Regions from separate parts of the Paenibacillus sp. FJAT-27812 genome, predicted to be linked through region 2. Evidence: riboswitches for the same ligand, from Rfam matches in the RefSeq annotation. Region 2 holds a riboswitch; the other holds the start of a gene.
The links. Region 2 has a riboswitch for thiamine pyrophosphate ahead of ADU23_RS21765 (ABC transporter substrate-binding protein). Riboswitches for the same ligand answer to the same signal wherever they lie in the genome.
Positions count from the first base shown of each region.

Region 1: it holds a riboswitch for thiamine pyrophosphate, as region 2 does, so the genes downstream of both, thiC (phosphomethylpyrimidine synthase ThiC) here and ADU23_RS21765 (ABC transporter substrate-binding protein) in region 2, are expected to answer to the same signal.

Region 1 is NZ_LIGH01000001.1:7,229,626-7,245,897, forward strand. Features, by position in the region: gene ADU23_RS31080 (FecCD family ABC transporter permease) at 1-66, opposite strand, end outside; gene thiO (glycine oxidase ThiO) at 275-1,423, opposite strand; gene ADU23_RS31090 (thiazole synthase) at 1,423-2,238, opposite strand; gene thiE (thiamine phosphate synthase) at 2,244-3,110, opposite strand; gene ADU23_RS31100 (ThiF family adenylyltransferase) at 3,148-4,221, opposite strand; gene thiC (phosphomethylpyrimidine synthase ThiC) at 4,214-5,977, opposite strand; gene ADU23_RS33075 (hypothetical protein) at 6,023-6,283, shown strand; TPP riboswitch at 6,314-6,418, opposite strand; gene ADU23_RS31110 (glycosyltransferase family 4 protein) at 6,493-7,650, opposite strand; gene ytvI (sporulation integral membrane protein YtvI) at 7,732-8,763, opposite strand; gene yfkAB (radical SAM/CxCxxxxC motif protein YfkAB) at 8,840-9,979, opposite strand; gene ADU23_RS31125 (HD-GYP domain-containing protein) at 10,116-11,234, opposite strand; gene ADU23_RS31130 (bifunctional metallophosphatase/5'-nucleotidase) at 11,383-12,831, opposite strand; gene ADU23_RS31135 (hypothetical protein) at 12,874-13,341, opposite strand; gene moaA (GTP 3',8-cyclase MoaA) at 13,351-14,352, opposite strand; gene ADU23_RS34010 (molybdenum cofactor biosynthesis protein) at 14,455-15,189, shown strand; gene ADU23_RS31150 (ThiF family adenylyltransferase) at 15,244-16,272, shown strand, end outside.
Region 2 is NZ_LIGH01000001.1:5,193,658-5,209,929, forward strand. Features, by position in the region: gene ADU23_RS21755 (GerAB/ArcD/ProY family transporter) at 1-675, shown strand, start outside; gene ADU23_RS21760 (methyltransferase domain-containing protein) at 840-3,143, shown strand; TPP riboswitch at 3,216-3,328, shown strand; gene ADU23_RS21765 (ABC transporter substrate-binding protein) at 3,501-4,547, shown strand; gene ADU23_RS21770 (thiamine-binding protein) at 4,614-4,916, shown strand; gene ADU23_RS21775 (ABC transporter permease) at 4,906-5,679, shown strand; gene ADU23_RS21780 (ABC transporter ATP-binding protein) at 5,683-6,477, shown strand; gene ADU23_RS21785 (TatD family hydrolase) at 6,556-7,338, shown strand; gene ADU23_RS21790 (glucosaminidase domain-containing protein) at 7,506-8,279, shown strand; gene ADU23_RS21795 (nucleotidyltransferase family protein) at 8,345-8,935, opposite strand; gene ADU23_RS33290 (hypothetical protein) at 9,052-9,210, opposite strand; gene ADU23_RS21800 (glycoside hydrolase family 5 protein) at 9,511-11,163, opposite strand; gene ADU23_RS33295 (WGxxGxxG family protein) at 11,459-11,797, shown strand; gene ADU23_RS21810 (MBL fold metallo-hydrolase) at 11,887-12,720, opposite strand; gene ADU23_RS21815 (FAD-dependent oxidoreductase) at 12,904-14,436, shown strand; gene ADU23_RS21820 (MFS transporter) at 14,491-15,705, shown strand; gene ADU23_RS21825 (excalibur calcium-binding domain-containing protein) at 15,724-16,272, opposite strand, start outside.

The sequences.
Region 1 (16,272 bases), 2.0 Mb from region 2:
GGTGGCCACTAGAGGCCGAGTGCGCAGCTTTGTGCCTGCCAGCGCTTTCGCATTTGGAGAAGACATCTTCTAACTACCCTTCTGTATGTATACTTTTGTTAAACTATTAAGAATAAGCTTGTTGTGCAGCTAGCTTTATAACGTAGCACAGTTTTATGGCATAAAAAAAAATCCGCCGTACTGATAACGATTCTCGTTTTCAATATAGCAGACTTTTTATGAGATTTCAATGAAATAATTAAGTCGATTTCTAGCGATTTTCAGCCATTTTAGTTCAGGCAAACACTCTTCCCCTGCTCGCAGGAGCCGTAAAACGGTGTGGAGCAAAGCTGCTGATCGTTAATCCCGGCTGCTTTTCCTCTAGCAAATCTGCTACGGTATGTGCCGTGATCGGACTTAGCAATATGCCATTGCGATAATGCCCGGCAGCCATGATGACCTCCGGCATGCCCTCAATGTTTCCAAGCAGCGGCAGCCCGTCTCGGGTTGCCGGGCGCAAGCCTGCCCAGCTATGGGCGGTTTGCCTGCCTTCAAGAAAAGGAAACAGCCGATTGCTGCTGCGAATGAGGCGGCCAATTCCCCGCTCCGTCACACTTGTCGCAAAACCGGCGACATCCTCGGAAGCGCCGCATACGAGCCGCGCATTGTTTTTGCCGACCCAATACGCCTGGCTGGAAAATACCATATGGCGAACCTCGTCTGCCTGATGCTCAAAGGAGCATATTTGCCCGCGAATCGGATGAATCGGAATGCTGAGACCAAACCACTTCTCGTAAGCACCCGACCAAGCTCCCGCGCTTACGACTAACCGGTCGGCGTGAAGGACGCTTGCTAAACGCTCTGCCCGAACAGATACTCCGCCGCTTGGATGAACAAGCACCTCTTCCATTTCCCCGGCGTGTGCATAAATGGTAACCCCCAGCTTTAGACAAGCAGCAGCCAGTGCCAAGACCAGCTTCGGCGCGTACACGTGGCTCTCTTGCTGCGTGTAGATGCCGGCAACCGCCGAATGCGATACCATCGGCTCCAGCGTCCGCAGCTGAGCCGCGTCGATGAGCTCCGCTTTAGCGCCCCATTCGTTTTGCCACTGCAATCTGGATGCAATTGGGAGCGCATCCGCTTCGTGCATGAACACATTAATGCTTCCGCTTTGCACCCATTCAGCCGATAAGCCCGACAGCTCCTCGACAGCCTTGATCCATTCCGGATAACAACGAAGGCTGCTTAAACATAAATGAAAGAAAGCGTCGGGCTGCTCCGTATTTTCCGAGAAAGGAGCAAGCATGCCGGCAGCCGCGCCCGATGCTTGGCCGCCTAGCTCATTAGGCTCTATGAGCGTTACATTCATCCCTCTTCTCGCCGCTTCAAACGCACAGGACAAGCCGATGATGCCGCCGCCCAGTATAATTACGGATTGAGGCATTACATTTCTCCTCCACTGCCTGCTGTTTCAAACAAGGAGCCCGCCAAGTCGCTGCTTGCTGACGCGTAACGTTTCTTCGGAATGCGGCCGGCAAGCCTCGCAAGACGCCCAGCTTCAATTGCAAGCCGGAAGGCGCGGGCCATCATGACCGGGTCCTGCGCCTTCGCGATCGGCGTATTGGCTAATATGCCGTCGGCTCCCAGCTCCATCGCCTCCGCTGCGTCCCGTGCTGAGCCGATGCCGGCATCTATAATAACAGGGACGCTCGAATCCTCGGCAATAAGTCCCAAATTGTAAGGGTTCAGCAGGCCGAGGCCGCTTCCGATTGGCGAGCCGCCAGGCATGATCGCCGAAGCTCCAGCCTGCTCTAATCTACGGCACAAGATCGGATCGTCCGATGTATAGGGGAGCACGATAAAACCTTCGTTAGCCAGCTGCTCCGTAGCGCGAAGCGTCTCAACCGGATCAGGCAGCAAAGTACGGTGGTCGCCGCTGATTTCTACCTTTATCCAGTTTCCAAGCCCCGCTTCACGCGCCAATCGCGCAATACGCACAGCCTCTTCCGCCGTTCTTGCCCCTGACGTATTCGGCAAATATTTAATCGGCCTGTCCTCGAAATGCTGCAGCACCGAATCGTCCTCGACGTTTTCTAGGTTAACCCTTCTTACTGCAAACGTAATAACCTCCGAGCCTGAAGCCTCAAGCGCCTGCTGAAGAATCGCGGGACTTGGAAATCGCCCCGTACCGAACAAAAACCGCGACCCCAGCACATGACCGCCAATGACGAGCGGATCCTTATCTACCCAATCACTCAACCTGCTCAGCCTCCTCCGACAAAATGCACCAGCTCAATGGAAGCGCCGCTTTGCAGCTCAGTCTCTGCCCATAGCGCTCGCTGCACGATTGTGCCATTCAGCTCGATAACAAGCTTTTTATTTTGCTGTCCTAATTGCGCGATAAGCTCCTCGACCGTTCCGGCGCTTGACCGTTCTTTCCGCCCATTGATAATCAGCGTCTTCCGCTCCATCTTTTGCACGGGAGCAAGCTCACGGACAGCCGCCTCAAGCTTCTCCAGAAAAGCTCTGCATACGCCGGCCGGGTCAGCATTGCCTACAATCGCCGATACGGCGCATATGCGCCTCGCCCCCGCAGCAAGCACGCTATCCACATTGCCTAATGTAATGCCGCCTATCGCAACAAACGGAATCGTGATATGACGTGCCGCCTCCGTTACATAGCTGGTAGTGACAGCGGCGCGGCCCGGCTTCGTATCCGTTGGGAACACGGGACCGACTCCGATGTAATCAGCGCCGTCACGCTCAGCCTTTATAGCTTGCTGCAAGCTGTGAGTCGAAATGCCGATAATGCGGTCCGGTCCAAGCAAGGCTCTCGCATCTGCAATTGGCATATCCTCTTGCCCAAGGTGGACGCCGTCAGCATCCGTCTCAAGCACGATATCCGGATAATCGTTAATGATGAAAGGGACGTTGTATTTGCGCGTCAATATACGCAGTGCCTTCGCTTGCTCCAGCACTTCCTCCCTGGCTCCCGTCTTATTTCGAAGCTGCACGATCTCCGCCCCGCCGATCAATGCCTGCTCCATTACCTCAACAACGGATTTCCCCGGATGATTGTTTTCCGCCGTAATGGCGTACAGCCTAAAACCTCTCCAATCAGGCCTGCTCATTTACTTGCACCTCTCTCTATCGTCAGAATCATCGAATTTAGTCTAGTAAATAGGCATGGCATAACGAAATAGCATGCGCCGCATCCGCCGTGCCTTGCACAAGCACTCGCCCATCCGAAAAGAGGATCATCTGCTCGCCGCTTTGGAGCGCCGCCTTCACTAAATAGCGATTAACGGTCAGCTTGCAGCCTTGTGCCTCTAATGATTTCTCTAATATCGCCAGTTGCAGAGGCTTGCCTAAAGTCACTTGGACCGTATCTCTTCCGCATAATACGGTAGAGCTAATCGCACTCTCATCCTGACTATCGGTTTCGAGTATTGCCTTGGCGCCTCTTGCCGCTTCCTGCCCTGTGCCGCAATACCGGCAGTGCGCGCTGCCGGCGGGCAGCTTCGATTCCCTAAGCCGGAACGACCATAGATCGACGCTCAGCCAAGTCTGGCGTACGGCTCCTTGATTGCCGGAGAGCCATTTGATCGCCTCGCCCGCTTGCAGCGCAGCTACGAATTCAACGGCTGGCGCCAGTACGCCTACCGTATCGCAAGTATCTGCCTCGTCCTCCGAATCCTCGGCGCCGATCAGGCAGCGGAGGCATGAGGTCGATTCAGGAACTAACGTTGCCTGCATCCCCTGTGCCCCTGCCACGCCGCCATATACAAACGGAATGCGCTGCTTAAAGCATATATCGCTGAGCAGAAGCCGAGTCGCTGCATTGTCCGTGCCATCAAGCACCAGATGTACGCCGCTCGCTAGCGCTTCGATATTAGAAACATTCACGTCAGCAACTGTCGCTTCAATGTTCACGCTGCTGTTAATACGGCGCAGCTTATTGGCTGCGGCAACCGCCTTGGGCAGGACGGCAAGCGCATCCGCTTCGTCAAACAGCATTTGGCGCTGCAAATTGCTTGGCTCGACGAAATCCCGGTCGACCAGCCTGACTTCGCCTACGCCCGCGCGAACCATATGCTGCGCAAGCGATGCGCCAAGCGCGCCGATGCCGACAATGAGCACCGACGATTCGGCCAGCTTGCGCTGACCTTCCTCGCCGATTGCCGCAAATCTCGTTTGCCTGGAATAACGGTCCGAAAAAACCGGATCAGCCGCATCAGCCATAAATCATGCTCCCTGCCGCTTTGAACGCTTCCGACTTCTCCTTCATTCCCGCTTCAATCGCATCCGTCGTTTCCATCCCGTTCTGCGCTGCATACTCCCTGATGTCTTGCGTAATGCGCATGCTGCAAAACTTAGGGCCGCACATCGAACAGAAATGCGCTGATTTTGCCGCATCTGCCGGGAGCGTCTCATCGTGGTACGCCATCGCGCGCTCGGGATCAAGCGAGAGATGGAACTGGTCGCGCCAGCGGAACTCGAAACGCGCTTTGGACAACGCGTCGTCACGCAGCTTCGCCCTCGGATGCCCCTTCGCCAAATCGGCCGCGTGGGCAGCGATTTTATACGTAATGACGCCTTCCTTCACGTCCTCCTTATTCGGAAGACCTAGATGCTCCTTCGGGGTTACGTAGCATAACATAGCGGTACCGAACCAGCCGATCATTGCAGCTCCAATTGCCGAGGTGATATGGTCATAACCCGGCGCAATATCGGTCGTAAGCGGCCCCAGCGTATAGAAAGGAGCTTCATCGCAAACCTCTAATTGCCGGTCCATATTTTCTTTGATCAAATGCATAGGCACATGGCCCGGGCCTTCGATCATAACCTGCACGTCGTGCTTCCATGCGATTTTCGTAAGCTCGCCAAGCGTATCCAGCTCGGCAAATTGCGCCGCATCGTTCGCATCGGCAATCGAGCCTGGCCGCAGTCCGTCTCCAAGCGAGAACGACACATCATAAGCCTTCATAATCTCGCAAATCTCTTCAAAATGCGTATACAGGAAGTTCTCCTTATGATGTGCCAGGCACCATGCCGCCATAATCGAGCCGCCCCGCGAGACTATACCGGTAACCCGCTTCGCCGTGAGCGGTATGTAACGCAATAGCACACCCGCATGTATCGTAAAATAATCGACACCCTGCTCCGCTTGCTCGATCAGCGTATCGCGGAACACTTCCCAGCTTAAATCCTCCGCTTTGCCGTTTACCTTCTCCAGCGCTTGATAGATCGGTACCGTTCCGACCGGAACCGGCGAATTACGGACGATCCACTCCCGTGTCGTATGAATGTTTTTGCCCGTGGACAGATCCATGATCGTGTCGGCTCCCCACCGAGTCGCCCAAGTCATCTTCTCGACTTCCTCCTCGATGGAGGACGCAACAGCGGAATTGCCGATATTCGCATTGATTTTAACGTGAAAATGACGACCGATAATCATCGGCTCGCTCTCCGGATGATTGATGTTTGTCGGGATGATCGCGCGCCCAGCCGCAATCTCGCTGCGAACAAACTCAGCGTCCATCCCCTCGCGAATCGCGATGTATTCCATCTCTGAGGTAATGATGCCCTTCCGGGCGTAATGAAGCTGCGTAACATTATGTCCCGCTTTTGCCCGCAGCGGTTGTCTAACTAAGCCAGGAAACCGCTCAGCGCCTCGCTGGTTTGCCTTATCTTCCGTCATAAAACCGTTATCCTCGGGTTTTATATCTCTCCCCTCGTAATGCTCCACATCGCCGCGCCCGTTGATCCATTCGCTGCGAAAGGAAGGCAAGCCGCGCCGCACATCCGTTTCATAGCTTTCATCGGTATAAGGACCGCTCGCGTCATAGACCCGTATCGGCTCGTTCGGCTGCTCTTCGCCATTTCTTCCCGTGCTCGCCTCAAGGGCGATTTCCCTCATCGGCACACGAATGCTCTCTTTCGAGCCTGTAACATATACTTTACGGCTGCCCGGCAGGGGCGTGGTCATAATCGCCATAACAAAAAACCTCCTAATGGAATATGTAGAATTCCGCCTGGAGGCATGCGCAAGCATATAAGAAAGTTTGAAGCACCGCTATTTCCGCGCACGTATAGTCGCTACGTGTACGGCAATCGCTGGAGCGTGGTTGAACGGTTCGCACCCTCGCTTGGCGAGATTCGGCGCAGTCCGTTCAACATCAAAAAAACCGCTCCAGCGAGGGAGCGGTCGAAGTGTGCCGTCATACGCGCAACATCAAAAGAGAGTTTCCCCCATCATGACGAAGCTTTGAAAGTTCTCCGTTTCAGCAGTCATTCCAGCTGACAACGGCAGAGCTATCACGCGCAGTTGCATAAACGCACAATCCCACTTTCCTACGCTGGCATAACCCAGATCAGGTTCAAAGGGACCAAAGCAATTCGCTTTATCTCAGCCATGACGGCGCCCCTAGTGGATTTCCTTGTTTGACTATAACGTTAAGAGAAGAAGGGTGTCAACCCTCTATTTGCTATCTCCTTGCAAAATAGGACCAGCTACATGCCGCTTTCCTTCAGCAGCTTCACCCAGCGATCCGCCGTATGGCGCCATGTAAATGTCTGCTCGACGCGCTCTCTGCTGCGCTTGCCCAGCCTTTGGCGCAGCTGTTTATCCCGCAGCAGCAGCTGCAGCTTCTCGCGCAGCTCCGATTCGACCCGGGCTTGATTAACTAGATACCCCGTCTCGCCGTTGCGAATAATTTCCTTCATTCCGCCCGCTCGCGTTGCAACGACAGGAACGCCGCATGACATCGCCTCTACATTGACAAGACCAAAGGCTTCGCGCTGCCCGGACGGAACGACCGCTACATCGGCTACGAGCATCCAGCCCGGTACTTCATTATGCGGCACGTAGGGCACAAACCGAACATGGCCCGGGCATTTGCGTCCCAGACTCTCGAGCTTGCGCGCATACGCCGTCTTGCGATGGGAGCCATAAAACGGGCTTCCGACGATGACCACAACAAGCTCTGGATGGCTTTTCGCTAGCTGCGGCACAATATTCAGCAGATGGTGTACGCCTTTCAGCGGAATGAGTCTTCCCATGAACAGCACCACTTTTTTGTCGGTCAGCCCTCTTTTTTTCCGCAGCGCTTCCCTCTTTGCAGCGCCTGCGGCAGAGTATTGCGACGGGAAACGTACCGTATCCACGCCTGGATAAATAACCCGCAGCTTAGATGCAACCTCTGGCACTTTGGATACGACGACTCGCCTAATAAACTCGCTGTTCACGATGATTTTATCTGCGGCCTGCAAGCATTGATGCAGCTTCGCAGGTGATATATGATTCGGAGAAATAAAAGTAGAGGAATGCAAATAAAGCCAGACGCGTTTGCCTGGATTCATTTGCTTCATCGTCAGCACGAATTGGGGACGGTTCTCCACATCAATGACATGGGGAGAAAACCGTTTTACCGCACGGCCAACTTCATGAATATATCGCTGCTTGCTGGCGGCTGAAAACCTCTCGCAAACAACACCTTTAAACTGTCCCAGGCGCGGCAGGCTTCTGCTTAGTTTCCCATAAATGCGCGGCTCTGCGTAAGGCATCAGCAGCGGTGCAAACTTCTCAACCACCCGCTCAACCGAGCTGCTTCCTGAGGACGGAATGGGGAACGAGCCAGGGGTAACAATCGCTACTTTGATTGGTGCCATCTCATCGGATGCCTCCTACATGATCTGCTTATTTTGCAGTATCATACGCTCCCGGAAATGGTTTTGACACGGCCCTTCTGCCTATAGCTTGAACTTCATCTGGAATAATCCGGCTCTGCGCGCCGCCATATAGATAATCACGACTAACGGTCCGATGAAAACGCCGATTACGCCAACGAGCTTGAAGCCTACGTATAAACTGACGAGCGCTGACAATGACCCGATACCGACGGAGTCGCCGAGGATTTTTGGCTCCACAATGCGGCGGAACACGGTAATAACGAGGAACAGCACGATAAGCCCGATGCCCACATACATGTTGCCCGTAAGCAGTAAATAGCTTCCCCATGGAACAAGCACCGAGCCTGTTCCAAGAATCGGCATAATATCAACGATGATAATAAGCAAAGCGATCGCGAGCGGATACTTCACGTTAAGCACCAGCAAACCGAGCAAAGAAATAATATATGTAAGAGCACTCAAAATAAATTGCGAGCGCAGGAAGCCGAAAATCGACTTCTTGAGGTTGTTCAATAATTCATTGACCTGCGGTTGCGATTTCTCTTCAAACAATGACAACACGGTAGCTTTCATCGTATTGAGACTGAAGCTCATCATATAAACTGCTACCAAAAAAACGATAAAGAAGATAAACATGCCCGGAATGCTGGAAGCAAACCCTATAACGGAATTTGACAAGGTGCCTACCATTTTGGTCAGCGTGCTCGTTAATCCCATCAGCCAGTTTTCCAGCGTTTCAATCGCATCAGGCGGAAAATTTTGATATAACGACTGTGCCTGCACCATTAGATCGTCAACCATGTCGTTCGCATTTTCAAAATAGTTCGGCACCTTCTTGAAGAACGCGATGAGCTCGGCTACAACCTTGACGCCAAGCAGCGCGATTAAGCCTATAAGAATAACCGTAAACAAGCTGCTGGATATCGTTGCTGCCAAAAGCCGGTTCATTCGAAACTTTTTCATGAACAATTGATTTAACGGCTCCAGAAAAATCGCGACTACAAGCGCAAGCAGGAATGGCGCTCCGACTGTAAAAAACAAATAGAGCAGCAGCAAACCTAATCCGATAAATATGATTGTCTTGATCGACAACAGCTTCTCCTCCTCTCACTTATTCTATATGCGTCTTATCTCGCTATTAAGCCTGAATAACAGCCTCTCCCGCGCACTAGTCGATCACTGCGCTGCGCTCATGGAAATTAACATCTTTATAGTACATATCCTTAACGAGCAGATTGGGTCCGCAGCATGCTGCTGCCGGACAGTGGCAATTCACGCTTTGGGCGAGTGAATGGTCCAGCCATTTATCAAATAAATCCTCAAGCTTCGAGGTGCCTATGTTGCCAAAAGCAGGAACGTCGGAGAAGTCCGTTACAAAAACATCGCCGGTAAACAAATTGACGTTTAACCGATTCCGGCCGTCCGGATCGTTGCGGATCGTTACATTCGGTTCTTCCGCTAGCTTTCGCAGCAGCTTGCGCTCGAAGGGATTGTCGCTGCATTGGTAGAAGGGCAATGTTCCGAACAGCATCCAAACGGATTTGTCCCTTGCCTGAAGCAGGCGATCGATAGCCTCCAGCATTTGCTCGCGGGAGAGCACCGGCAAATCCTTCGCGAAGGAGCTCGGATACATCGGATGCACTTCATGGCGTTGGCAGCCCATTTCAACGATCAGCTTATGGATCTCGTCGATTTTGTCGTACGTTCTATAGTTAATCATGGATTCCGCGGATACGAGTACGCCTGTCTCGCTGAGACGACGCGTGTTGTCGATCATTCGCTCGTACAGCTTAGTCGCTGTCTCAAGCGATACCTGATGCCCGGCCTTAGCAAACCCGATTTGATGAAAATCTTCCGGAGACGTGTAATTGAACGAAATGTGCATGACATCAAGATACGGAGCAAGCTGCTCATAACGGCTATACGGGAGCGTCACGTTTGAGTTGATTTGAGAACGGATGCCGCGGCTGCGAGCATATTGAAGCAGCGGTACCATATAATCGCGTACCGTTCGATCGGAGAAGGACGGCTCGCCGCCTGTAATGCTGATCGTCTCAAGATGCTCCACTTCATCTAATCTCTCAAGCATCTGTTTGAGCGGCAGCTTGGCGGGCTCGGACAAAACAAGCGTATCGCCGACGGCGCAATGCTCGCACCTCATATTGCAAAGGTTGGATACGGTCATTTCCACGCTTGTCAAACGATGTCTTCCATATTGCTGCAGCGAACGAATCGGATCCCACGGATCATTCGTTGGCGATAAAACGGATAGCGGTCTACTGGTTTGTTGCAAATCTATTGTGTTCATTTTTTTCAGCACCTGACTTATTTTCTTGAATGAAACATTCTTGTTTTATTGTAATGCGCGACTGCGAAGGAAGCAAATAAATCGACAAAAAAAGAAGAAAAAAGGAGCCGTATCGGCTCCACACGCTCATCATTATTTAAATACCAGCAACTCTCTGCACTTCAGTCGAGTCGTCGTTCACGCTTACGATCATCATTGTCAGCTGCTTCGACAAGTCAATTTCATACGGGGATGCCAGCTCTTCGCCCGCTTCATTATACAAGACGCGAACGATCGGCCTATGCGGGTAAGCATGATTAAGATCAGCGACGATACCCGACACGCCTGATTGCAGCTTAACCGTTATTCCTATTGGATAGATAGCAACCTTGTCGCGGAACAGCTGCACCATTTTTTGCTCGTAGAGGGTTCCTGTCCCTGCATAAAGCCGCTCAATCGCATGATGAGGCAGCATTGGCGCGCTATAGACGCGGTTTGTTGTCATGGCATCGTAGGAATCAACCAGCCCGATCCACTTTGCGTAATCATGAATCTCATTGCCTTTGATCCCGCGCGGATAACCGCTGCCATCGATACGCTCATGATGCTGGAAAGCGCAGTGGGCTACCAACAGCGGAAGATTGGGCTCATCCTTCAATAGCTCATAGCCGATTTTTGCATGCTGCTTCATCGCCTCGAATTCCTCTTTGGAGAGGGAGCCGGGCTTTCTTAACACATCGATCGCGATTTGCGTTTTGCCGATGTCATGCAATAGAGCGCCCATGCCCAGCGTCGTAAGCTCCTCCTTCGAGTAGCCGTTCGACATGCCGAGAAGCGTCGTATAGACGCAGACATTTAACGAATGCTGGTACAAATAATGATCGACGGAGCTCATGTCCATCAGCATGATCATCGCATCCTTATGGCTGGACAGATCATCGATGATCATGTTCATCATCTGTTTAAAGGGCTGGGCGATATAAGGATATGTAACGCCCTTCCGCCGTGTCGGACGATCCATCATCTCGCGGAAGCTTGTTCGTATTTCTCTAAGAGAGGACTTTAGCGTCTCCTCACTGATTAAGGAAGGCAGCACAATATCTTCCGTTCTCGGATCTGCTATATACACATATTGAATCCCGCACTGCTCCAAGCGGGAAATTAGACGGTCTGTCAGCTCTATGTTTTCGCCGAGAAGGACGAGACCTTCCTGAGAAAATATTTTTTTGGCCAGTTTCATACCCGGCCTGCATCTCGCAATTGGCAACAAACGCATTTTCTCGATCCTTCCCCATAAAAAGATATGCTAACTATTACATCGGAAAAAGCCGTTCGTAATGTTAATGTACGGGAAAAACGAGAAAATCGCAACCATTTAATACTATTTTTTCGACATATCTTGTCGAGAAAATGCAAGATTTCTATTATTTCGATTCATCGCGCCATCTCATTTGTCGGCATTCGGAAATAGATGCAAAATTTAACAATTGATCAGCGATGACATCTCGAATAAACTCAGGTAAAAAATAGGTTAATTGAACCGCATTCGCAAGCGATTCATAACCTGCTTTGAAGCTGAACATATCGATTGTGCCAAGCGTATAAAGCCTTTCGTCGTCAAGTGGAGCTCCATTTACAGCTACCGAAACGAGCCTGCTCATCGGCGGCCTTGTTGAATCATAAGTTATGGACAAGCCGTCAATCGCAAGCGTTCCGAGCACTTCGCCGCGGAAGCCGTAGCCTTTGATCGGCTTTTCTATGAATTCAGGCAGAAGCGCCTGCTCCAGCGCTGTTCTTATATCTACACCTGCAATCGTCATTTTGCACGGATTGATTGGCGAGGGGCAGAGCGCATGCAACTCGCCTGCCGTCACCTCACCCTGCGCGAGTCCGCCAAGCAATTGGCCCGTGTTGACGATCCCAATCTCGGCATCCGTCCAGCGGCGCAGTCCAGACGCCAGCAGATTGCTAAGCGGCGACTCCCGCTCAAGTCTGGCAGGCAGCGGCTCCGCAAGCTTTGCAATCACCCGGCTCAGACGCTGCTGGCTCGACTTGCGATGGCTGCTGATGATCGCGGCAGCCTCAGGATGCTCCGCAAAAGCGGATGTAGGCACGACTTTTGCCCGGAACAAGGGACGGGCAGAAACCGGGTCGATCCCGATCTCTACCCGCCCGATATACTCCCCGAATTTGCCGGCTGCGCAAATCGTCGTGTCGCCAATGACTATCGGCTCTTCCAATAAATGATGGGTATGCGCTCCCAGAATGAGGTCGATTCCCCGAAGGCTTTCCGCCATCTTACGATCGGAGGTAATGCCAAGGTGAGACATCACGACCAACACGTCAACCTGGTCTCGCAGCCGGGAAGCTTGCGCTTGCAGCGCTTCAAAGGGATCTGATACCTCCCAGCCCAGCAAGGAATAAAAATCTTTAAAAGCTGCAGTTACGCCAATGATCCCGATCCGCAGTCCATTTTTATCCACAATCGTGCTCGGAAGGAGCCATTCAGGCTGTTCGCCGGTTGCGGATTCATGCAAATTAGCGCATACGACTGCGAACCTTGCACGGCTCGCGTATGCGTTCGATATCGTTTGATAGGAATAAGTAAGTCCTTCATTATTGCCAAGCGTAATGACTTCATAGCCTGCATCATTCAACAGATCTACATTTACGATTCCATCGCTGCCTTCCGTTTCTACCCGCATCCGATCCATATGATCGCCGCAGTCTACAGTAAGCACTTGGTCGCTGCCGTAAGTCCGCCGCTCCTCCGCGATGAAGGAAGCAATTTTGGCGGCATGCTCCAGACGGCTATGTATATCGTTACTATGAAGGAGCACCACTCGTGTACGAAAGTTGTCTGCCAAATTCATGCACGCCTCCTCATTGCTTCGTCTTAGCACCGTCAAGTCATTCTATCTGTTCTTACGCAAATCTTCCGCGGAAAATGTATGCTTAAAACCAAAGGCCGCTTCTTCTTGCTCCGTTCCTTTATGGTACGCCAGCTTAAGTTTGACAATACTCTTAACATTTAAGCATTTGCTGCATCCGTTAGGCACATAAAGGCGAATAGGCCCTGTCTTCTTCAAGGGCTCGCCATCAAGCTGGTATAAGACCGCTGCATGCTTAAGCTGCTCCCACGGAATCGAAGCCTCAAAAGCATCCGCCGCCTCGACAATCAAATGTGTGGGCGCCCCAGCCGTTTCTGCCGCGCCTGCTTGCCGGAGCCAGCCCGAATGCCAGCTATGCCAGTCAAACGCTTCTCCTGCCGTCTCAGGCACTCTATCGGATATGCTAAAGCTTGCTCCTGCCAGCCTCGCCATCTCGGCCGGACTTGTCATTGACAAGCCCAGCTCAAAATGCTCGATTCTAATCGTTTGCATAAATAACCGTCAGCCCCCTATTTGCGACATGCGTCTCTCCGTCGGCATGTGGGATTGTACGCCATCCGCCAGCTTCGCTGCCATCTCATGGTTTTCCGGCTTAATATCCATCGCTCTGAGCAGCAAGCGCTGCATTTCATCCGGATGTCCGAAGGCATCCTTCACATTCAATTCATCTACCCAATAGAGGCAGGGCTTGATCGAGCCGTCCGCCGTTAAGCGCAGCCGATTGCAATTGCTGCAAAAGTGGTCGCTGATTGGATGAATAAGTCCAAACGAGCCGCGCCCGCCCTTCATTTGCCAATCATCCGAAGGCCCGTTGCCGTGCACATTCGGCCCGCGGCTAATATCGTATCCCTCTTGCTCCGCTACTTCCAGCACGCGGGATAACGGCAAATAATGTTTTTTCCAGTTTTCATCGGCGTGTCCGATCGGCATATATTCAATGAATCTGACATGCAAAGGCTGCTCATAGGCAAGCTTAAGAAAAGCAGCAATTTCATCTTCGTTAACTTCCTTAAGGAGCACGCAGTTCAGCTTGATCGGATCAAAACCAACTTTTGCTGCCGCTTCAATCCCCTCCATCACGCGCTTTAATTCACCGCGCCTTGCGATAAAACGAAATCTGGAAGAGTCCAGCGTATCTAAACTTATATTAACGCGGTTCAAGCCTGCTGCTCGAAGCGCTTCAGCTTGCTTGGCTAAAAAGATGCCATTGGTCGTTAATGCTATATCACGAATGCCTGGAATAGCAGATAATCGGCTAATTAAGCCGTCTAAGCCTGGACGAATAAGCGGCTCGCCGCCCGTGATGCGCAGCTTCGTGATGCCAAGCGCCGCACCAGCCTCGACCACCTCTACAATTTGGTCATAAGACATCAAATTCTCAGATTCCGTGAACTCCATCCCTTCCTCAGGCATGCAATACAAGCATCGCAAATTACAACGATCCGTTACTGAAATACGCAAATAATCGTGTACCCGTCCAAAACGATCCGTCAATGTCGGCATGAATCTCACTTCCTTTCTGTCTACGTATCAGCATAACATTTTTTTATGAATTATGATATTCTATAAACAGCTTTGAGCCTAAACGATGAGAGGTTTTATACCATGAAATACAGCTGGTCAATCAAACTATTTGCCGGGCTTCCCGAACGTCTTGGGGTCCCTTCCATAGCTTTGTTATCCGATGCCGAGAAGATGAGCACCGCCGATCTCAAAGCAGCCATTTCTGCTGAGTATGCAGAGCATAAAGCATTGATACAAATTTCATTCATTGCCCGAAACCACGCCTACGCTGCCGAGGATACGATTTTGCATGTGTCGGATGAGCTGGCGCTGCTTCCCCCGGTCTCTGGCGGAGAAGAGCAGCAGAACGGAGCCCAGGTGCCTGCTCAGCGTTATGTCATAACCTCCGATGTCATTAGCTCGGATGAAGTGCTTGCTAAAGTTATCGTGCCCGAGCATGGCGCCGCCATCGCATTCGTTGGGACAACCCGCGAATGGACGCATGGACAGCGTACAGTAAGGCTGGAATACGAAGCATACGCGCCAATGGCCGTCGCGACGATGCAGCAAATCGGCGATGAAATCGCAGAGCGCTGGCAAGGCGCTTTGTGTGCGATCAGCCACCGCATTGGGGTAGTCGGTTTAGCGGAAACCAGCGTCGTCATTGCCGTATCCTCGCCGCATCGCGAGAGCTGTTATGAGGCTAGCAGGTACGCCATCGAGCGTTTGAAGCAAATCGTGCCTATTTGGAAGAAAGAAATTTGGGAGGACGGCTCCGAGTGGAAGGGCCATCAGCTCGGACCTTGGAACCCGACTGAGCAGTTGTCCGACTTTTAAGGCTGCTAGCTTGGCAGACTTAACTTCAGAAGGCTCTTAAGGAGATTATATGAAATGAACCAACCAAATCGTGAAAATATAGAAGCACCCGCTAGCGCAGCAGCGGTGCCTTCAGGCTCAGCTCGCTATGCGAGGCAAATCCGCTTTACACCTGTCGGAGAGAACGGGCAACAGCAGCTGGCAGGAAGCCGTGCGGCAGTGGTCGGCATGGGTGCGCTTGGATCCGTCATTGCTCAGCATCTCGTAAGATCAGGCACCGGATATGTGCGGCTTATTGACCGGGATATTATTGAATGGAGCAATCTGCAAAGGCAAGTGCTTTATACGGAGCAGGACGTGGTTGCTCTGCTTCCAAAGGCACAGGCTGCCGCCGCACATTTGCAAGCAATAAACAGTACCGTCATAGTCGAGCCCGTCGTAGCAGACTTAACCGCGGCAAACGCCGATGAATTACTTGCAGGTGTAGATGTCATTATAGACGGCAGCGACAATTTTTCTGTAAGATACCTCATTAATGATTATAGCGTGAAGCATAACATTCCTTGGATTTATGGGGGCGCGGTAGGCGCATCCGGCATGACGATGACGATTGTTCCAGGGGAGACGCCCTGCTATCGCTGTCTATTTAACGAGCCGCCTCCGCCCGGTACGACCGATACATGCGAAACCGCAGGCGTTATTTCGCCGATCGTAGACATTATTGGCTCCGTTCAAGCTGCCGAGGCGATTAAGCTTCTCTCCGGAAACGAACAGGCGCTGCATCGCACATTGTTTCAAGTCGATCTTTGGAACCATGCCTGGATGCCTGTATCGGTTGCCAGCGCGAAGCGCAGTGATTGCCTCTGCTGCGGAGAGCAGCAGTTCGATTTTCTGGATGAGCAGCTCTCTGAACCTGCAGCAGCGTCCCTTTGCGGGCGTCAATCCGTACAAATTACGCCAAATCAACCAAGCTCGCTTAACTTGGATGAACTGTCCGTCCGATTGAAGCCGGTAGGTGCTGTGACGTCCAATCGTTATTTGCTGCGCATCGCTCTTTCGGAGGGCTTGACTTTCATCCTATTCGGCGATGGCCGTGCTATCGTT
Region 2 (16,272 bases):
CGCGTCGTACAGCTGTTGTTTCCTATAGCAGCGCTTAGCTACATGGGCATTATTTTATTTCTGTTCATTGCCAGGTTGCCGCATATCTCGCACCTGTTTCCGCTCCTCGAGAATGGAATTGGGCCTGTAGTAAAGGCGGCATTTCCGGATTTATTGTCTTTTCCCTTTGGGCAGACGATTATTTTTTTCGTTTTCTGGAAGCATGTCAGCGAGAAAAAAATTATCGGACGCGTCTCCTATTTATCTTTTATAGGGGTTTCGATGTTTCTTATCTTTATGAATGCGCTCACGATTTGCGTTCTTGGACCGGAGATAGCTGCGCTTACGGCGCTGCCTCTGCTTGAGGTTGTGCAGTTGATCAGGCTGGCCAACTTTCTGGAGCGGCTTGACGTCATTGTAACGCTGCTCTTGTTTATAGGGCTTTATGTGAAAATGACCGCGCTATATATGGCTTCGGTATTCACGTTTAACGTCATAACCGGCATTGCCTATCGCTATTGCGTGATGCCGATTGGCATCATCATCTACGCCGCTTCGTTTTTGGAGAGAAATAATACGATGCATATATGGATCGGCCTTGATATTACGCTGAAGGTTGCCCCGATATTTCAGGTTTTGCTGCCGCTGCTTATGCTTATCGTAGGCATACGAAAAAAATATAAAGCGGCAGCGTAGCGGCAATTGATGAAGGGCATTTCTCACAGAAACGGCAGCCCCGACATATTTTATGGATACAGATCGAAATATGAGCATAGGAAACGGCTTATATTTCATCGCGATACGAGCATTGCCGCCGACGGACTGCGTAAGCCGTTTACGCTTGCTTGAGGGGGATACGCGTGAGCGATGCCATTAGGAGCACGACAAGCATTATTCTCGTTACCTACAATAAGCTTGATTACACGAAGCAATGCGTGGAGAGCATTCGCAGGCATACGCAGAAAGGCTGCTATGAGCTGATTATTGTAGATAACGGATCGACGGATGGTACGGTGGATTGGGCAACAAACGAAAGCGACATCATCGTCATCGACAACGGCAGCAATGCAGGGTTTCCGAAGGGCTGCAATCAAGGGCTCGCAGCAGCCTCCGGCGAGCTGCTTATGCTGCTAAATAACGATACGATCGTCACGCCAGGCTGGCTTGACGGCTTAAAGCGCTGCTTGCTCAGCGATGAGCGAATTGGTGCGGTAGGCCCGGTAACGAACTCAGCGTCATACTGGACGACGATTCCGGTCACGTACAAAACGATAGAGGAGATGGAGCTGTTCGCTTCCGCGCTGCATGCGATTCCCGACAAAACGAGGTGGGAGGAGCGCGTGAAGCTGGTTGGCTACTGCCTGCTTATGAAGCGGGAGGCTTGGGAGCGGGTCGGGCCGTTTGACGAGTGTTTCGGCATCGGCAACTTTGAGGATGATGACTACTGCTTGCGGCTGCGGATGGCAGGTTACCGGCTGCTGCTATGCGGAGATACGTTCATCCATCATTTCGGCAGCGTCTCCTTCAGCTCCGAGCCGGAGCTCTTCCGGCAAACTTTTAATAATAATGCGAATGTTTTTAGAGTAAAGTGGGGCTTTGATCCAGGCGAGGCGACGTATATACGAATGGATTTTAGTACCGTCATACAGCGGGAGTCCCATGAATACAGGCGCGAGGACAGCTCCATCCTGGAAATCGGGTGCGGCTGCGGGGCAACGATCCTTCATTTGCTAAAGCAGTTTCCAGCTGCCAAATGGTACGGCGTCGAGCGTAATGAGCTTGCGGCGAGAGTTGCCGAGGCGTCAGGAATTACGGTGTTCCGCTCGAACGAGCCGGAGGACTGGACATTGCCCGCCGAAGGGCTGGACGGGATTCTGATCGGAGATGCGCATGCCTATGGAACGCCGCAGTCCATGAAGCGGCTGGTCAGCCTGTTAAGGCCGGGAGGCTGGATCATCGGCTGCTTCGCGAATCGTTATTATTTTGAAAATATTAGGCAATATCTAGACCCAACAAATGTGAAGGCGCAGCGCCAAGCCGCCATTCAGTATACGAAGCAGCAGGTCAATCAGCTGTTCACGCAGTCAGGCTTTGCTTATGTGAAGGTGACGCTCGCGGAGCATAAACCGCAGGAGCACCTTGACTATATCAGGCTGCTGGAGCAAGTAACGAACGAAATGATTTCAGATGAGCTTACTGCCGCATATCTGCTCGTATACGGCCGTGTTGCATCTTCCGTTCAGGAGCAGGAGCCAGAGGCGGTTGTAACACCGGCCGAGCCAGGGCGCGTCCATGACAGGGAGGGTAAATCGCTGGAAGACGTTAACGTGCAGAAGATTGAACCGGCAGCAGCCCTCAAGGCAATGAAGCGGGAAATGCCTTCACCAGAGCGGCAGGAGCTATTAAAAGAGCAAAACGACGTACAGTTTACCGGCGAGCGGCTGGTTGTGAATCAGGCGGTTAAGCAAAGCTACAACAGCGTTTATCATGAGCATATGAGACGTTATGAATTTGCCGGTACGCGGGTAAATGGACTGCGCGTTCTGGATGCCGCATGCGGAGCAGGTTACGGAAGCGCGATGCTGAAGCAGGCGGGTGCTGCCGAGGTGATAGGCATTGACGTTGACCGTGTGTCGCTTGAGCTTGCGGAGCGGGACTATGGCAGCGGCGGCGTGTCGTTTGTGAAGGGCGATGTGCTGCGGCTGCCCTTTGAGGATGAAGCCTTCGATGCGGTTGTCTCCTTCGAGACGATCGAGCATGTCGCTTCGGGAGCGGACTTTATTAAGGAGACGGCTAGGGTGCTAAAGGCTGGCGGATTGTTTATCGTATCGACGCCGAACCGCACCGTGACGAACACGCATATTTATTTTGAGGAGCGGCCTTTTAACGAGCATCATCGCTTTGAGTACCGCACGGCAGAGCTGATCGGCGAGCTTGTCCAGCACTACGCGGTCGAGGCTGTGTATGGGCAAAATGCGTTCGATGATTCCCTGTTTCCGGCAATGCGCTGGCTGCGGCAGACGAACGGCATCGCGCCGGGCCGGGGCAAGGAGCATAAGCGAGCTTGGACGCCGGATGAGCTGATTCCGCTTCATTTGCTTAAGAGTGCCGAGCCTATGTATGTGGTGGCGCTATGCCGGAAGACGAAGGGTTTGCAGGCTTGATGATAATCATTTTCAAAAAAAGAGTAGCATTATGATTGGGTTTTGCTATACAATTGAAAGTATTGACGAACCGAATATGTTCCGGGGAGCTGGTTAGGCCGGCTGAGAGGGAATTATCTGTACAATTCCGACCCGTTAAACCTGATCTGGATAATGCCAGCGTAGGGACAGAAGCTCTGTTTATTCAGCAAGCCTGATCTTAGCGATCAAGCCTTTGCTGCTTCAAACAGCTGCACAGCCAATCACATGGCGTCCTCCGGATTAGGGGGACGCTTTTTTTAATTGTTGCCAACCGGACACTGATGCGGACTCGTCATTTTACACAAATAGAAGCAGTGAGAGGGGAACAAACACATCATGAATCAGAAGAAAACGGGTCGCCAATCATGGAGAATAGTAGCGGCTATGCTCGTATTCGTCATGGCGCTGGCAGGCTGCGGCACAAACAACAACGCGCCGGAAGCGAGCAAGCCGCCGCAAGAGCAAGAGGGAGCAGCGGACAAGCCGCTGGAGAAGGTGCAGGTTGTACTGGACTGGACGCCTAACACGAATCATACCGGACTTTATGTAGCAAGAGATAAAGGTTTTTTCAAGGAGCAGGGGCTTGACGTTGAAATTATTCAGCCTGGCCAAAGCGGCGCCGATCAAATGGTAGCCTCGGGCAATGTGCAGTTCGGCGTAAGCTATCAAGAATCGATTACCATGGCTCGGATCGCAGGCGTTCCGCTCGTGTCGATTGCAGCGGTCATTCAGCATAACACTTCAGGCTTCGCTTCTCCGGTTGCGAAAGGCATTGACTCGCCGGAGAAATTCGAAGGCAAAACCTATGGCGGCTGGGGCGCTCCTGTCGAGGAGGCGGTCATTCAATCGCTAATGCAGGAGAAGGGCGCGGATGTCAGCAAAGTAAACCTGATCAGCATCGGCGACAGCGATTTCTTCACGGCGGTTAAGCGCGATATTGATTTTGCATGGATTTATTATGCTTGGACAGGTGTGGAAGCAGAGCTTCGCGGCGAAAAAATCAACATGGTTTATTTGACCGATTACAGCGACAAACTGGATTATTATACGCCGGTGCTGACGACAAGCGAGAAGATGATTAAAGAGAAGCCGGAGCTTGTTAAGGCATTCACGGCTGCGGCGGCAAAAGGTTACCAATACGCGATCGGCAATCCGGAGGATGCGGCAGAGATTTTGATTAAAGCGGAGCCGGATTTGAACGCGGATCTCGTGCGCGCAAGCCAAAAATGGCTAAGCCCGAAATATCAGGACGACGCGCCGCGTTGGGGCGAGCAAAAGCTTAGCGTATGGGAAAATTACGCGAGCTGGATGTTCGAGCACAAGCTGCTGGAGAAAGAGCTTGAAGCGGACAAAGCCTTTACGAACGAATTTTTGCCGGAATAAAGGAACATAGGGAGGCGGCAGCATCTGCCGCCTTGCGCCAACATCGATGAGAAAGAAGGAATTCTAATGGCAAACGCATTAGTAAGCATTCAAATCCTGCCGACTACGCCGGGTGGCGAGAGTGTTATCCCTTACGTGGACCGGGCAATCGAGATCATCAAAGCAGCGGGTGTACCGTACCGCGTAGCGCCGCTTGAAACGACGATGGAGGGCGAGCTCAGCCATCTGCTTGGCGTAGTGCAGTCGATGAGCGAAGCGATGACGGAGATGGGCTGTCCATCTGTCATTTCACAAATCAAAATTTACTACAATCCGGCTAATGGCGCCTCGATGGGCAGGCTGCTCGAGAAATATCCAGATGGGCAATAAGAGAACGCTTTGGTCCCAAACCTGGCCGCCATCAGCAGTGCTTATCGCGCTAATTGCTTGCTGGCAGGCAGCAACCGCGCTTGGGTTGTTCCAAGAGTGGCTGATTCCGTCTCCTATCTCAATCGTTCAAGAAGCAATCGATATTTGGCCAAGGCTAATGATGCATACAGAAGCGACGGTGCAGCTTACGCTAATCGGCTTCGTGGGGGGATCGGCGGTGGGCTTCGTGCTCGCCGCTTTGCTGCATTTAATTCCCGGCGTACGTACGGCGGTATACCCTTTGCTCGTTTTGACGCAAAACGTACCCGTTATAGCGATTGCGCCTATTTTGACGATGCTGCTCGGCTGGGGTTTGCTGCCGAAGGCGCTGCTTGTCATTATGGTATGTTTTTTCCCAATAACGGTTGCGATGCTGGGCGGCTTAATGAACACCGACGCGCAGCTGCGCAACTATTTGCAAATGATCGGGATTCGCAAGTGGCAGCTATTTTGGCGATTGGAGCTGCCGCACGCCATTGTCCATCTGTTTTCCGGATTAAAAATCGCGGCCTCCTACAGCGTGCTCAGCGCGGTTGTAGCCGAATGGCTCGGTACGAATAAAGGACTGGGCTCGTTTATGCTCATTTCGTCCAAAGGTTTTATGCCCGATCGCGTGTTCGCGGCGGTCATCATTATCGTTGCGCTTAGCCTGACGTTATTTGGTCTAGTCACTTTGGCGGAGCGTCTTGTCATTCGTTGGCGCCCTAAGAAAGAGGTGAGGTAGCGAATGAGCAATATAGATGAGAATCTGCAGGCGACGTTGCAGGTGCAGGGCATCCGCAAGCGATTTGGGCAAGGCGCCTCGAGCAAAGAGGTGCTGGCGGGCTTATCGTTTTCCGTAGCGGATGGGGAATTCGTCTCCATTATAGGACCCTCTGGCAGCGGAAAAACGACCTTGTTTCAAGTGATTGGCGGCCTTGAGCGGCCATCGGAAGGCGAGATATGTATCGACGGCAAGCAAACGACCGGCGAGCGGGGACATATTTCATATATGCCGCAGCAATCTTCACTGCTCCACTGGCAAACCGTTGCCGGCAACATTGAGCTGTCGCTTACGATCTCAGGCGTTGACCGAAAATCGGCGAAGGAGAAAACAAAAGAGTGGCTGGAGCGGATTGGGCTGCATGAATATGCGAATTCCTATCCGCATGTGTTGTCCGGCGGCATGCAGCAGCGTGTTTCCTTTCTTCGGGCTTTGCTTGCGCCGCAGAATTTGATGCTGCTCGATGAGCCGTTTGGCGCCTTGGATGCATTGACGCGGCAGCAAATGCAGCAGTGGCTCATGTCGATCTGGGAGCATAACCGCAGATCGGTGCTGCTCGTTACGCATAGCATCGAAGAAGCCTTGTATTTGTCCGATCGGATTATCGTGCTGTCCGCTTCGCCTGCCGTAGTGCTCGAGGAATTTCAGGTACCGTTTGAGCGTCCGCGCCATGAAGCATTATGGACAGATCCGGTGTTCAATACGTTGAAGCAGCGTATTTATGAGCTGCTTAAGATTGGCGCGAAGGAGGGGAGCTAACAGGTGGCTGCAGCATTTGGTTGGAACGAGCGTGAGGAGCAATCGGCTTTAAAGACTGCATGGACCGCAGGGTCATGCATAGACGCACATCTCCATGTCGATTTATATGCGGAGGAGGAGCGGGATTCGCTGCTGGAGGACGCCTTCGCGGAAGGCGTTGCAGCTGTGGTTGCCGTCTCGATGCATTTGCAATCCTCGGTGGTGAACCGTGAAATCGCGAATCGCTTTGACGGACGGGTGCATCCGGCCTACGGCTTTCATCCGGAGCAGCCGCTTCCACCCGAAGCGGAGCTGGATGAGCTATTCGCGTGGATTCGGCTTCGCCATGCGGCGGGTGAGAGATTTGCGATCGGCGAGGTTGGATTGCCGTATTATACGCGGTTAGAAGCATCGCAAGCGGGTTTGCCATTTGACGAAAAGCCGTATTTGGAGCTGCTTGAGCGCTTCGCTGCACTTGCCGGTGAGCTCGATCGTCCGATTGTGCTGCATGCGGTATATGAGGATGCGGACAAAGCTTGCGACTTATTAGAGAAGCACGGCGTACGCAGGGCGCACTTTCACTGGTTCAAGGGCAGTGAGGACGTCGTTCGCCGGATGGCTGCCAGCGGCTATATGGTCTCGATTACGCCGGACGTTGCGTACGAGGAAGAGATTCAGCGCCTTGTCGCGCAGTATCGGGTGGAGCAGCTCATGGTTGAAACGGACGGACCGTGGCCGTTCGAAGGGCCTTATGCCGGCCAGCCGACACGCCCAGCGATGGCTGCCGATGCAGCTAAGCATATCGCTCAGATTAAGCAGCTACCCGCTTTACAGGCCGCGGAAATATTGCTTGCCAATACGCGGCGGTTTTACGGACTCTAGTCGTTTAAATTAGGGCTGCCATGCAGAAGGAAAGATTCTGCATGGCGGCCTTTGCTTTTGCTTGCTACAATCGTACCGCTTTGTCCATTGCAATTGCCGCATCCGCCGCATACAAAGATAAGGACAGGGTAACGAGGCGTGCCACGTAGGCAGAAGGGGGTCAGGAGATGGCAAAGCTGACAAAAGAACAATTTATCGAGATATTAGCGCCGATTGTATTGCGGGTTAAGCGAGAAGGATCACCGATGTTTCCATCCGTGCGATTAGCGCAAAATCTTCTTGAAACAGGAGGCGTCATTCATTCTTGGAATAATTTAGGCGGAATAAAGGTTGGCAGCGGGCAGACGAACGCATATTGGCATGGCAAAGCGGTAGTAAAAGGAACCTGGGAAGTTGTCGATGGGCGCAGCTCAAAAACAAAAGCCGCGTTTCGAGCCTATGACAGCGTGTATGATTTTTATAAGGATTTGGATTTGCTGCTGGCAACTCCGAGGTATGAGCGCGTTCGCCGTGCTGTAACGCCGGAGCAGCAGGCTGACATGCTGTTCGCATGCGGCTATGCAACCGATCCCGCATATCCAGCTAAACTAAAATCTATTATTACGCAGTATAATTTGAAAAAATATGATGCTTTAAGCCTTCAGCAGGAGCCAAAGCCGGAGAAGCTCAAGGATGCTGAGCATGTTGATGTTGAATACAAGGACAAGGTTATATCGGATGGTTACCTGCTTAACGGGGTGACTTGGGTGCCTGCAAGGGCGCTTGGCGAAGCGCTTGGCGCAAAGATTAGTTGGACGGGAACGCATGTAACCGTAAATGGCAAAGAGCTAGAATCCATTTTGTCCGAAGCGACGGGTTATGTTCAGGTTCGCGCTCTGGCAGCAGAGCTTGGGCTTGCCGCAAGCTGGGACCCGGCAGCGCGTATTATTTTGCTTACGTAAGAAGAGTCATAAGCTTAGCGTAAAATAAAGCCAGCGGGCAGCCGCTGGCTTGGTTTTTGTACGGATTACTCGAATCTATTAGACCGCTCCGGCTCAACAATCCTTACCAGCGGCCAAATTTGCTGCCAGTTCTTGTTCGCTATACGCGACTCGTAGTGCTTCATCTTCTCATTCGAGCCAGCAAAAAAGGGAGTCGGCTTGACCTCCATATGAATGACATCGTCGATTCCGCAAGGGGCGGCCAGTATAACATTATTATGATGATTAAGCGTAAGTCCGAGCGCTGTAGCGGTCTCTGGAAATTTGGAGATAGCATCAACGGAGGATGTATAAGGCAGCGCATGGTCGATGAGATGCATTCTTGCCTCGTTTTTAACGGACCATGGGACAGTCGGATTCAAGGCTCGAAGCTCGGCTTCAAGCTTCTTCTCGACAGCTTCATCCAGATTGCTGGCATCGAAATAAATGACATCTACGTCCGGTGTGGCTGTCCGCTGCGGATAGCCATGCAGCACGTCCCAAATTTTTGAGCGGATGAAGCCTGCGCATACCCACCAATCCGGCAATTGCAGCATTTTGGCGGCGCTTAATACCTCCATCATCCATTTGTCTTCACGCACTAGCCGAATGATATCTTCTTCATTATGTATGCTCAAGGTTTAACCTCCACCTAAGAAACCGTTTATTTAAAAGCACTGGGCACAACGTAACCGGCATCCTGCCGCGAGCTGCGGGAATGCCGGTTTATGTTGCGCTGCATGGCTTATGCCATTCATTTACCTTTTTTGGATGCGGCCCAGAAAGCGAGTATGATAAGGGGAATGAGAATGTACCAAGGGATAGTAATCGTGCCTCCAACAATAAATGCCAGTGCCATTACGATAATGACACCAAAAATAATGTACAGACAGCCTCTGCCGAATGTTTCCATCGTTAATCGCCTCCTAAAGCTTAGGTTTTGCTCGGCAAAACCTTCTTCGTAAGCAGCCACTTCCAGACAGTATATTCGGTTATAACGTTTTTATGGGTTGTATGGTTCCAATTAATGTGGCGCAGCAGGTGAGGAAGACAAAAAAATGGCCCACATCGCTGTGGGCCGGTGTCCTAGAACTATATATCAACAGTGGGGTTGATGTCTCTTATTATAAAAAGCGAACCTTAACCCAAGATTAAAAATGTTTGTCGGTTTGTTGAAATGAAAGGAGCGGTAATTATTGCCTCTATTCGCTGCTCAGGGAGCCGAAGCGATAATAAACTGCTCCCAAGCGCCGCCGACCGCAGTACGGTTCGCGTACAGCACATTGCCATTGTTCAAATCCGCACATACGAAGAGATTATTTGCAGCAGATTTCAGCGCCACAAGGCCGTTGCCTAAATCCTGCCTATAAAACTTCTCCCATGTCCCAATGAACGAGGCATTCGCGATCAAGCGGCCGCCGTTGTTAAGATCGGCTTGAACATATTTAAGGTTGGTGAGCGAGAGCAGGGAGATCGTGCCGTCTGCGTTATTGATGACCTTAAACCGTTCCCAATCTCCGGCAGTCGTCCGATTGGCGATCAAGGGATTAAGTCCGGCGTTATCCGCGCTCACAAAAGTGCTGTTTGCATTCGCTTTGAGGCTGGACCATGTTGCAGCAACAGGCGCCGCGCCCGTATATTTTTTCACTAAATTTTGAAAGACGGTATTCGAGGTGAAATTGGCGGTTGCGAACTGATTCCATTTGGCTGCGATAGTGGCTGCGCTATCGCTGTTTAAGTTTGGCGCAGGGTTGTTGTTATTGATGTAATAACCCCAGTTGCCTCCGCCCTTGACCTTATAGCTCCAATTCGTCCATGAGGCGTTTAAGCCATTGAGACCGTTCAGCCATTTTTCGTATAAATCATTTTGCCCAAAAGAGAATTCGCCTGCATAAACCGGAACATTCCAGTTTTTTTGGTAAAGCGCCATATCTTTGAGCCATCTATCGATTTCGGAGTTGGTCAAATTCCAGTCGTTATAATCGGTGAATTGATAATGATGGGTTTGATACATGACATTGCTCCAGCCATAAGCAGAAGGAGGGGAGGCAGCAAACCAGTCGAAGAAGGCTGCGATGATGATGACATGGTTAGGGTCCTTAGCGCGAACGGCTTGGTACAGCCTATTGAAGAAATCCATCTTTTGCTTGATTTGAGCCGCGTTCTCGCCCGCTCCCATCGTGACGAGCGGCTCGTTAAGCAGGTCATAGGCGGCGACGGTCGGGTTATTGTTATAACGGGTTGCAAGCCGCTCCCAAATTTGAACGGTCCAGTTCTGATACGTGGCGTTTGTCCACATTTGGTTCGAGTTTTCTTGGCCGCAGGAATGCCAAGGGCATGCCGCGCCTGGAGCTCCATGGAGGTCTAAAATGACGTAGAGGTTGCGGTTGCCAGCCTGCGTAATAAGCCAGTCCAGCTTGCGGAACGTAATCGAATCCGGCTTCATCGTCCCGTTCGTATACATAAAGTCCTCCCAGTAGAGAGGGACGCGGACGACGTTCATGCCCATATTTTTAATCATATCAAGGTCGCTTGCTTGAATCCATGTGTCTTGGTAGCCGTTAATCAACGTTTGAGCGTCCGCTTCACCGAACCGGTTAATGAGTGTCCGCCGAATCGTGTATTCATCGACAGCGCCAGCAGGCGTCATCCAATCCTCCTGCAGCAGCCAACCGCCGAGATTCGTTCCCCGCAGATTAATGACGGAGCCGGCTCCCCAATTATTTTTAAGCACAGTGCCGCTTGTTTTCAGAAAATCTCCCGATCCAAATGCCGCATTAGCAACAGTTGGCCTCGATACCGAAAACAATAAGCCAAGCAAAAGCGTACTGCAAAGCATGAGAAGCAAACTTTTTTTCAAAATCATCACGCCTCCTCTTTTTTGTACATCGAAGTCATAAGCATCGTCGTTAGCCGCTTATCTGAAAGCGTTTGCAATTTTCGTCAGACTGTTTATCCACTCCTCTTCATACGATCATCATCCCCTCCCAAAGAATAGCATTGTAAACTTTTGCAAAAAAGTACTCATTTTTTCGATTATGTATTCAAATTATGGAAGTTTAATGGAATAAGCATAAAATTGATTCCCATTGCTCGCATAGATCTTTTGAGCTTGAGACAAAATAAAATGCACGAAATAATAAGACAAAGGGGACGAGTACATGAAGAAGTTTTGGACGGTTTTTGCTGTAGTTGCATGCTTAACATTCGTAATGGCTGTACCCGCTTTTGCAGATAACATGAAGTCTGGTGCAGTGGAGAATTACAGCAATAAAGGCATGGGCAATTCCGTGCCTGATGCTGGTATGCGATACGATATCGATAGAGGTGTCGATAATACGACACGCGCACTCGATGTTAACGACCATTCCAACATACGAGACAACCAGTACCGCACAACAGCTACGGCAACAAAAAAACCGATTAATTGGAGCTGGCTTGGCTTACTCGGCTTGTTTGGATTGATGGGCTTAAGAAGCCGTGACCGCGAGCGTACTTGACGAAGGCTTTCATTAAAGCTGAATGGGAAACGCGTAGAACCCCTGCCACCCAAGGCAGGGGTTTTATTTGTTGGATGCCGCTTTTATTTTTACTGCACATAACGGCCATGCTCAGGTACGGCGATCTCTTTGAATTTTTTCGCAAGCAGCGATAAATTATCTTTGAGCGACTCGCCAAACATCGGTTCCCCGTGCCCGGTAATAGCTAAATAGGGATTGAGATCAGCCAGCTTCTTTACGGATTTCTCAGCGGCTATCCAGTCTGTCGTAAAATATTTTGGCGGACCGCTAATTTCCTGCTCCTGCGTCATCACTTTATAAAGCGATTCCTGCTTAACCGTCACAAATGCGTCTCCGGCAATTAAAGTGCCGTCCTCCTCGCGAAAGAGCGAGATATGGCCGGGCGTGTGACCGGGCGTATGGATGTATTTCCAATCGGGGAGCCCCGGCACAACCCCTTTATCAGGCAGCGCCTTTACGCGGTCATCCAGATTAATGCCGTCATGGGGGAAGTAGGAGGACATCTCCGAAATGAGCCCGCCATGAACCGAGGGGTCTGCGGGAGGATAGTCAGCTTCACCGGTCAAGTAAGGCAGCTCCAGCTTATGTGCGTATACGGGAACGCTCCAGCGCTCAATTAGCTCAATGATCGCACCAACATGATCAAAATGCCCATGCGTCAAAATAATGGCTTTAGGCGGACAGTCGAAACGTTCCTCTGCCTCTTTTATAATTTTTTTCGCCGATCTAGGCATGCCGGCATCTACGAGAAACCAGCCGTCTTGTTTTTTATTCGGATCGCCTATAAAACACACGTTGACGATTTGAATGGGATAGCAATAAATATCAGGCCGATAAGCAAGACCTTCTCCACTAGCAAAAGTGGTTATCGGCAAAAAAGATTGCTCGAATGAGCTCTCCAAGCAAAGCGCCTCCTTTGTCAGTAATGTCCTCTATAAACTGTCCTAATATATGGCGCTTATTCTACTCCCGAGTCGCGGTACGATTCGTATTTATTGGTTTGCTTCGGATTCGCATGGACAAAGAATGAAACATAATCAAATGGCACAAATTAAGGTGCTATATAGACAAGGAGGAGATCAGCAATGTCAAAAAAGGATCAGTTGCCCAAATACCCGGAATCCTACTGGATTGAAACTTCATCCGAGCTTTCATCTTATCCCGCGCTTGAACAAAATCTCGAAACCGATGTTGTTGTCGTCGGCGGCGGTATCTCAGGCATAACAACGGCGTACTTGCTTGCTAAAGAGGGACTTCGCGTCGTGCTCATCGAAGCGGGACGGCTTCTAAACGGAACGACGGCACATACGACGGCTAAAATAACGGCACAGCATGATTTGATCTATGATGAGCTTATCCAGCGCGAAGGAGAAGAGAAAGCAGCCTTATATTACAAAGCTAATCATGAGGCCCTTCAATTCATGAAGCAAACGATTGAGCAAAACGATATCGATTGCGGATTTTCGGTACAAGACGCCTATGTTTATACAAACTCCAACGAATACATAAATAAGCTCGAGAAGGAAATGTCCGCATACGCCGCGCTAGGGATACCAGGAGCTTATTTGGATCAAACTCCGCTGGAATTGCCTGCTAGAGCAGCAGTCGTTATGCATAATCAAGCACAGTTCCATCCGCTACAATATTTGTCCGCCCTCGTGCTTAAGTTTGTAGAAGCGGGAGGGACGATTTACGAAAATACAACTGCCGTGGATGTCGAGCCTGGCGCGCATCCACAGGTTATAACCAGCAAAGGGCGTCGTATGACATGTAAGCATGTTGTGTCCTGCACGCACTTTCCGTTTTATGACGGGCTTGGTTTTTATTTTGCGAGAATGCATGCGGACCGCTCATACGTGCTTGGCGTCCATGTGGAAGACAAATGGTCAGAGGGCATGTATTTGAGCGCGGAGGACCCGAAACGATCCATTCGATATGTCAATACGGCGAAGCACGAGAAATTGCTGCTTATAGGCGGCCAAAGCCATAAGTCGGGGCAAGGGGTCTGTACGATCAATCACTACGAGGAGCTGCGGAAATTCGCGACAAGCCATTTTCGGCTGAAGGAAATTGCGTACCGTTGGTCTGCCCAGGATCTTGCTACAGGCGACAACATACCTTATATCGGCCGAATAACCGCTTCTTCCCCAAATGTTTTCCTCGCAACCGGTTATCGGAAGTGGGGGATGACGAATGGTACGGCGGCTGCGCTGCTCATCAGGGATTTAATCATGGAGAAGGAAAATGTTTATGAGGGTTTATATGCACCATCACGCCCCACTACGTTGGGAGCCCTTAAAAATCTAATCGTAGATAACGCAGATGTAGCCAAGCATCTCATTGCCGGCAAGCTTGAATTGGTGCACAAGCATCCCGAGGATTTGGCTGTGGATGAAGGAAGCGTCGTTAAGCTTCATGGCAAAAGAGCTGGAGCGTATAAGGATTCAGAAGGGAAGCTGTTCCTCGTGGATACGACCTGCACCCATATGGGATGCGAGGTGGAATGGAATAACGGGGATCGCACATGGGATTGTCCATGCCATGGCTCCAGATTTTCATACCGCGGCGAAGTCGTTGATGGGCCTGCTGAAGAACCTTTGAAAACATTGCAGCTCTGAGTGCTGTTAAGTGCTGCTTATTTATGCGCGCAAGAACGAGAAAGGGGAGCCTTTGTGAAAAAAAAGTGGGACTTAGCCGCTTTAGCATCTATTCCTTTAATAATGACGCTCGCTAACTCCATGCTGATTCCTGTACTGCCGCTTATGCAAAAAAAACTGCACATTACTTCTGTGCAATCGAGCTTGATCATTACCGTATACGCGGCAGTTTCTATCCTTTGTATCCCAATCGCAGGGTATTTGTCGGATCGTTTTGGCCGGAAAATCATTATTATAACCGGCCTCTCCATTGCGGCTATCGGAGGATTGGTCTCAGGACTCGCTGCCTGGTTAATGGAGTCGCATGTGTATGCGGTCATCTTAGCCGGCAGGTTTATTCAAGGGGTTGGGGCGGCAGGCGCATTTCCGATCGTTCTTCCTTTAGTAGGAGACATGTTTGAAAGCGAGGAGGAGGTAAGCAGTGGGCTAGGGATGATTGAGACGTCCAATACGTTTGGAAAAGTACTCAGCCCCGTATTAGGCTCGGCGCTCGCGCTGGTCTATTGGTTTCTTCCATTAGCCGTTATTCCGCTGATATCGTTGATTTCCATCATTGGCGTTATTTTTCTTGTGAAGGAGCCTAAGAAAGGCCAGAAGGATAAAGGGGATAATAGCCTCAAAAGTTTTTTCCAATCCATCAAGCGGATACTCGCCGAGAAGGGTCGCTGGCTTTATGCAACGTTTGCGATTGGCGGTATCGCGATGTTTATTATGTTCGGATTCCTATATGAGCTGTCGTCAGTCCTTGAGGACCATTATCAGATCGATGGCATACAAAAGGGACTGCTGCTTGCTATTCCATTAAGCGCCATTTGCCTAGCCTCGTTCATTACTGGGAAAATCGTCGGTGAAAACAAGGGAAGAATGAAGTGGTTTATCGTCATTGGGATGGCCGCTTTAGCGGTCATGATGTTCATTTGCGGGGTTATGAATACGAAAGGGCTTGTTTTTTTGCTTGCCTTCATGTTTGTCAGCGGCGCAGGCATCGGCCTCGCGCTTCCTAGCTTAGACGCGCTAATTACAGAGGGGATCGAAAAGAAAGAGCGAGGCACGATCACCTCGCTCTACAGCAGCACTCGCTTTATAGGGGTAGCAGTTGGTCCTCCGGTGGCGTCGCTGCTTCTGAATAAGGAAGCTTGGTTATTTTATTTGTTTGCCGCGTTTGCCGTTTTTTGCTGTGCGCTAGCTTTGTTTGTCATTAAACCGAGCAAGGAGCAATCGGCCGCCTAATCGGTTTGCTTACTTGTTTTAACTGCATGCGACGCCATCTTTATCCCGGTCCAGCTTCACGCTATAACCAGGGTCGCCTTTATGTAAGGGTGCGGCGCCTGCTTCTTTTGCGGCAGCGCAATTCGCATAATAAACCGTTTCTTCCTTCACCGGCGGCTGCTCGGTTGCTGCGGGTACCACAGCTGCTGCCGAATCACCGACAACAAATAATACCCGTGTGCCGTCCTTCAGTTCTGCGAGTTGATTGCCGATCCAGGAACCTGCTCCGCGATTATCCTTTGGCGAAACGTAAGCGATATGTGCGCCATCCCCGCCTTCCTTGCACATAGCCATCGGCCATTCATCGCGATCAAAGCCTTTTTTGGTGGCAATACCGTTTAATGATGCATCCCGATTAGCATCTGCTCCGTTTCTGTCGATCGTACAGATAGCCGATGCGCCTGCCTTAATCGCTGCTGCAATATGAGCCATCGTCTCCGGGTAACGGTCGGTGGGCAGATGAATCGTTGCATCCACATTTAAATCGTTTTTAGCAGCGTTTGGTTCTAGATTGACTGATAAGGCTCC